Regions from separate parts of the Lysinibacillus sp. FSL H8-0500 genome, predicted to be linked through region 2. Evidence: a T-box and tRNA genes for the amino acid it is inferred to sense, from the RefSeq annotation. Region 2 holds a T-box; the other holds one or more tRNA genes.

Region 1 (3,395 bases), 1.3 Mb from region 2:
TCAGAAGGTTATGGGTTCGACTCCTGTCGGGCGCGCCAAAAGAACAACGGGAAGTAGCTCAGCTTGGTAGAGCACTTGGTTTGGGACCAAGGGGTCGCAGGTTCGAATCCTGTCTTCCCGACCATTTCCTAAAAATTATGGGGCCTTAGCTCAGCTGGGAGAGCGCCTGCCTTGCACGCAGGAGGTCAGCGGTTCGATCCCGCTAGGCTCCACCATAAGTAAATTAACCAGTATAAAGATCCTGGCGGCGTAGCTCAGCTGGCTAGAGCGTACGGTTCATACCCGTAAGGTCGGGGGTTCGATCCCCTCTGCCGCCATCTTAAAGGACCTTTAGCTCAGTTGGTTAGAGCAGACGGCTCATAACCGTCCGGTCGCAGGTTCGAGTCCTGCAAGGTCCACCATTTATATATTGTAACGGAGGTATACCCAAGTCTGGCTGAAGGGATCGGTCTTGAAAACCGACAGGCGGGTAAGACCGCGCGGGGGTTCGAATCCCTCTACCTCCTCCAGTTTTATGTCTTTATAAATGGTGCTTGAAAAACTCGAAACAACATATGATTATCGCGGGGTGGAGCAGTGGTAGCTCGTCGGGCTCATAACCCGAAGGTCGTTGGTTCAAATCCGGCCCCCGCAACCAATTTTCTATGCGAAAGTAACCAAAAGGTCCCGTGGTGTAGCGGTTAACATGCCTGCCTGTCACGCAGGAGATCGCCGGTTCGATCCCGGTCGGGACCGCCATTTATTTTAGAATATGGGTCAGTAGCTCAGTTGGTAGAGCATTAGATTGAAGCTCTAAGTGTCGGCGGTTCGATTCCGTCCTGACCCACCATTTATGCGGGTGTAGTTTAATGGTAAAACCTCAGCCTTCCAAGCTGATGTCGTGGGTTCGATTCCCATCACCCGCTCCAAGGGCCTATAGCTCAGCTGGTTAGAGCGCACGCCTGATAAGCGTGAGGTCGATGGTTCGAGTCCATTTAGGCCCACCATTATTCCGAAGTAGCTCAGTTGGTAGTAGCACCTGACTGTTAATCAGGTTGTCGCAGGTTCGAGTCCTGCCTTCGGAGCCATTTTTTATATGGGGAAGTACTCAAGAGGCTGAAGAGGCGCCCCTGCTAAGGGTGTAGGTCGGGTAACCGGCGCGAGGGTTCAAATCCCTCCTTCTCCGCCATGGGCCCGTTGGTCAAGTGGTTAAGACACCGCCCTTTCACGGCGGTAACACGGGTTCGAATCCCGTACGGGTCATACAAAGTGCAGTAGATGAACAGTCATCTATTGCACTTTTTTCTGTTCAAAAGATAGAGAGAGTCGCACCTGATAAACGGATCGACGCATGAAACTGACGGAAAGCCCTGATTAATCGCTGGATAGCATGATCAAACCAATGGTGCTCTATTACAATCGCACAAACTGTAAACATATGTGTTATGTATTTCAGAAACGGGTATCTGAATGACACCAAAATTTGACTTACTAGAATAGAATATTATTGTTGCTTAACTCCCCCAAATACAGCTAACTCCATCCATTTAAAATAACAATCTACATGATTAAAACCAATTTCCTCCAACCACTTTAATTGAATATCTACTCTTTCTAGTATATTATCCATTTTATCTGAGCGATTATAGTATTCGATAGATACAGTGGACCTATCTTTATTATTATGTGGTGCTAGGTGGTCAATAAAAAATTTATCATGTAATTTTTCTATTTTAGGTGTAGCAGAAGCAACGTGTTCAATATTAATAAATATGCCTCCTGGTGCTAATAAATCAAATATTTCGCTATATAATAATCTTTTCTGTTCATTAGGAAGGTGGTGTATAGCATAACCGGAAACGATACAATCTACTGTTGCTCTATCAGCATATTTCGTAAGGCTTTCACTAAAATCTCCGTTAATAATTTCACATCTTTCGCTATAATCCTTCATATTTATTCTTGCATTTTCAATCATTGGTTCTGAATGATCTATCAATATAGCGATAGCTTCTGGATAAGATTTAAGTAATATTTCCGCTAAAAATCCATTTCCACATCCTAAATCCATAATTTTTTTTGGGTCTGCATTAAAATGATCTACTATTTGCAGCATTAGTTGTGCTTGGACTGCCCCAAAAGGTATAGCCCCTCTTACTTCATCTAAATAATGAAGACTAATCTCTCTCTATTGCCAATGGGTATTTGCCATATAAAACTACCTCCTTAGGTTATAATCCTTATATAATATGTTAATTTTGCTTAAAATTAAATATATTTACGAAAAATATTTAAAAATATTTCCAATTAAAATATCTTTAATGGGTATCTACTATTCTGAAAAGTTTCATTTCTGACTACTTTGAATATTATGCTGTTTTGACGCTTAAGGCTCCACGACATTTAAAAATTGGCGTAATAAGCTGTACTACTTTTAGAAATAATACATGTAAAATGGCATGCAGTCGACTTCATAAAAGAATAATTTACTTACATTCAAGGCAATCACATGTCTCCTATAAATCTTCTTCATTTTAGTCAATCATAGAAATTTTCATAGTGACTTACTAATTCTCTTTAGATAAACTGTTCCGTATAAGAGGATGACACTAGCTGTTTTTCATACGGATTCTACATGATTCCAGAGAATGGCCGGCTTTCCTTCATTTCTACGAGTGTTCATCTATTTTAGCTAGTGGATTGTTGCATATAAGATTTATAAACTATATGTTCATCTATTTTATAGCTAGACGGACTCACATAATGACGGATGGATAATAAATAAGTTTACAACCGATAACATCTCATACAAAACAATATAGCATCAAAAACTAGTGAATTTTAATATTTGCAATTTTATAAGCGCCATAATCATCTGTAATCACCGTATAAGTCTTATAGCGATCATAGAATTGATAGTGGCCTTGTGCATCATAGAAATCAAACGTTTCATTCATGTCGACATAGTATTGACCATTTGAATATTGAACATCTAGCACTTCATTGCCTGTAAAATAGAAATAATGGCCTTGGAAGGCAATTTCATTCATATATTTTTCTAATTCTTGATAGGCGGAGCTTCCAGGTGTAAGCATATCAGCGATCCAGTAAAAATCGCCTTCATTGAGTGCCACTTCATAATAGAGCTGAGATGCTTGCACGAATTGTCCAGCTAATAGGGCATCTGTTTCGTTCGTTGTTTTTTGTTCAATCGGGGCTTCTTGGCTACTTACATATACATTTGCAACAGAGCGAATCTCGTTTGCAGACAGTGGCTTAGCAACCCATTCGTCAAGTTGCTCAAGCATGCTATAAAGAGGGATAGAGAAGGCAAAATTAGTACTGGTTTCAGTTGTGTAAAGTAGCGAATTAATCCCTATTACATTGCCTGTATTGACATCAACCAATGGCCCACC
Region 2 (3,395 bases):
ATTCCTGTAATGGCAAAAGCTCGTATTGGGCATATTGTGGAAGCTCGTATGTTAGAAGCAATGGGAGTTGACTATATTGATGAAAGTGAAGTTTTAACACCAGCAGATGAAGAGTATCATTTATTAAAAAGTGATTACACAGTACCCTTTGTTTGTGGCTGTCGTGATTTAGGAGAAGCAACTCGACGTATCGGGGAAGGTGCAGCGATGCTACGAACAAAGGGCGAACCAGGAACAGGGAATATTGTTGAGGCAGTTCGACATATTCGCAAAGTAAATGCTCAGGTACGTAAGGTAGTAGGTATGACAGAGGATGAGTTAATGACAGAGGCAAAATCACTGGGAGCGCCTTTTGAGTTATTAAGAGAGATTAAACGTCTTGGTCGATTACCAGTAGTTAACTTTGCAGCAGGTGGTGTTGCTACGCCTGCCGATGCTGCATTAATGATGGAGCTTGGGGCTGATGGCGTATTCGTTGGCTCAGGTATTTTCAAATCCGACAATCCTGAAAAATTCGCGCGTGCGATTGTAGAGGCAACAACACATTACAAAAATTATAAGTTAATTGCTGACATATCAAAAGAGCTTGGTGTACCTATGAAGGGCATTGACATTGCACAGCTAGGGCAAAACGAACGTATGCAGGAGCGAGGCTGGTAGCATGAAACGAATTGGCGTTTTAGCGTTACAGGGAGCGGTGCGTGAGCATGTTCAAATGTTAGAAGCGCTTGGCTGTGAAGCTGTTTTAGTAAAGCATAGACAGGATTTAATGAAAATTGATGGTCTTATATTGCCCGGCGGAGAAAGTACAACGATGCGCAAATTGCTGGATCGCTTTGAGCTATTGGAGCCAATACAAAATCTCGCACAGCAAGGCTTACCAATGTTTGGAACATGTGCAGGATTAATTTTATTAGCGAATAATTTAGTAGGTGATAAACCACACTTAGCTGTTATGAATGTGACAGTAGCAAGAAACTCATATGGTCGTCAGGTGGATAGCTTTGAAATAAAGGTGGATATTCCTAAAATAGGTAATGCAATTCCAGCAGTATTTATACGTGCACCTCATATTGAAGCAGTGGGGCAAGATGTTGAGGTTCTTGCTCAGCATGAAGGAAGAATTATCTTAGCACAGGATGGACATTTATTAGGCTGTTCGTTCCACCCCGAATTAACAGCAGACACACGTATTCTCGAATATTTTGTAGTATCTATAGTATGACTTGCAAAATCTGTTTTCATATAGTACAGTATGGTTAAATTTTAAATAACTGAACACGATGATAGGAAGTAGTAACAAGCACGTTTTTTTTAGAGAGTCAGCGGCTGGTGGAAGCTGATAAAAGCACTTGTGAATCCGTCCTGGAGTTGCACAGTCGAAGTCAATAAGTAGGCTGTAGCCGGCTGAAATGCCGTTATGAAATAAGCGGATTAGGCATATGCCTAGTCAATTAGGGTGGCAACGCGGGTAGCTCTCGTCCCTTTTAGGGGATGGGGGCTTTTTTGTGTTCTAATTTCAATCATTTACTGGAGGTATGAATTATGTTAGATATTAAACGTGTGCGCGATAATTTCGCGGAAATTAAAGAAATGCTATTAACACGTAATGAGGATTTAGGAAACCTGGATGACTTTGAGGAGTTAGATGCAAAGCGTCGTGCGTTAATTGCTAAAACGGAAGAGCTTAAGGCGGAACGTAACAAAGTATCTGAGCAAATTTCTATAATGAAGCGCAATAAGGAAAATGCGGATGAAGTTATTGCTCGTATGCGTCAAGTTGGTGATGAAATTAAAGCACTAGATAGCCAATTAAATGAGGTAGAAGACCGCTTTAAAGATATGATGATGCGTTTACCAAATATACCACATGAATCTGTGCCAGTAGGCGCAACAGAGGATGACAATGTTGAGGAGTATACATGGGGTGAAGTGCCCACTTTTGATTTTGACATAAAAGCACACTGGGATCTTGCAACGGATTTAAATATTGTTGATTTTGAACGCGGTGCGAAAGTAACGGGTAGTCGTTTCTTATTCTATCGTGGTCTTGGCGCTCGTTTAGAACGTGCATTAATGACATTTATGATGGATTTACACGCAGAGGAGCATGGCTATGAGGAAATGCTACCACCTGTCATTGTCAATCGCGATAGCTTAACAGGTACTGGCCAGCTTCCAAAATTTGAGGAAGATGTCTTTAAGCTAGAGGAAATAGATTATTTTATGATTCCAACAGCAGAGGTACCAGTTACGAACTTCTATCGTGATGAAATTTTACCAAATGAAGCATTACCAAAAGGCTTTGTAGCATATAGTGCATGCTTCCGTTCAGAGGCAGGTTCTGCAGGGCGTGATACACGTGGCTTAATTCGTCAGCACCAATTCAACAAAGTAGAATTAGTTCGTTTTGTAAAGCCAGAGGAATCATACGAGCAGCTAGAGCTTTTAACAAACCATGCTGAAAAAGTATTACAATTACTTGGATTACCTTACCGTAAATTAAAAATGTGTACAGCAGATTTAGGTTTTACAGCAGCGAAGAAATACGACTTAGAGGTTTGGATTCCGGCTCAAAATATGTACCGTGAAATTTCTTCATGCTCTAACTTTGAGGACTTCCAAGCACGTCGAGCAAATATCCGCTTCCGTCGTGAGCCAAATGCAAAGCCAGAATATGTGCATACATTAAACGGCTCAGGTCTTGCCCTTGGCCGTACAGTAGCAGCCATCTTAGAAAACTACCAGCAAGCCGACGGAAGCGTAGTAATCCCAGAGGTACTAAGACCATATATGGGTGGCAAGGAAATAATTGCGCCAAACTAAACAAGGTCGGCTCTGCACTGAAAGAGAAGCGGCAGATGCAACCTAAGGAAGTATAGTAATTCGGTGGCAAAGAAATAATCACACCAAAATAAACAACAAAAGCTATTTTAGATACCTTGCTTAAGGAAAATCTAAAATAGCTTTTGTCTTACTTCCAATTTGTACAGTTGGATGCGGCTTCTGTAATTGTTAAAGCCGTTCTTGCCTTTTTCTCAGCTTTTTTACGCTCTCGTAAAGCCTTAAAAAAATCCGTTAAAATTTGCCCACATTCTGCTGCTAAAATTCCTTCTGTTACCTCACATTCATGATTGAAGCGAGCGTCATTTAATAAACGATATAAAGAATCTACACAGCCAGCTTTAGGATCTCTTGCTCCATAGACAACACGAGGAATACGAGATTGTAGAATAGCACCAGCACACATTGGACAAGGTTCAAGTGTCACATAAAGTGTTGTATTCTCTAAACGCCAGCTTCCTACTTTTTTACAGGCTTCTTGAATGGCTATTAATTCTGCGTGAGTTGTAGCATTTTGTGAAGTTTCCCGTAAATTATAGGCACGTGCAATA

What was found. The T-box of region 2 lies ahead of serS (serine--tRNA ligase). A T-box ahead of a tRNA ligase gene usually reads a tRNA of that ligase, here a tRNA-Ser.
Region 1: it has a tRNA-Ser gene. The T-box ahead of serS (serine--tRNA ligase) is inferred to sense a tRNA for this amino acid. The anticodon was not compared.

Annotation. Positions count from the first base shown of each region.
Region 1 covers NZ_CP150292.1:3,603,153-3,606,547, reverse strand. The annotation lists tRNA gene MHB44_RS17140 (tRNA-Arg) at 1-38, shown strand, start outside; tRNA gene MHB44_RS17135 (tRNA-Pro) at 48-124, shown strand; tRNA gene MHB44_RS17130 (tRNA-Ala) at 140-215, shown strand; tRNA gene MHB44_RS17125 (tRNA-Met) at 244-317, shown strand; tRNA gene MHB44_RS17120 (tRNA-Ile) at 325-401, shown strand; tRNA gene MHB44_RS17115 (tRNA-Ser) at 417-509, shown strand; tRNA gene MHB44_RS17110 (tRNA-Met) at 563-637, shown strand; tRNA gene MHB44_RS17105 (tRNA-Asp) at 663-738, shown strand; tRNA gene MHB44_RS17100 (tRNA-Phe) at 754-829, shown strand; tRNA gene MHB44_RS17095 (tRNA-Gly) at 835-908, shown strand; tRNA gene MHB44_RS17090 (tRNA-Ile) at 910-986, shown strand; tRNA gene MHB44_RS17085 (tRNA-Asn) at 991-1,067, shown strand; tRNA gene MHB44_RS17080 (tRNA-Ser) at 1,078-1,168, shown strand; tRNA gene MHB44_RS17075 (tRNA-Glu) at 1,171-1,242, shown strand; gene MHB44_RS17070 (class I SAM-dependent methyltransferase) at 1,484-2,095, opposite strand; gene MHB44_RS17065 (trypsin-like peptidase domain-containing protein) at 2,811-3,395, opposite strand, start outside.
Region 2 covers NZ_CP150292.1:31,040-34,434, forward strand. The annotation lists gene pdxS (pyridoxal 5'-phosphate synthase lyase subunit PdxS) at 1-660, shown strand, start outside; gene pdxT (pyridoxal 5'-phosphate synthase glutaminase subunit PdxT) at 662-1,225, shown strand; T-box leader at 1,275-1,489, shown strand; gene serS (serine--tRNA ligase) at 1,546-2,826, shown strand; gene tadA (tRNA adenosine(34) deaminase TadA) at 2,975-3,395, opposite strand, start outside.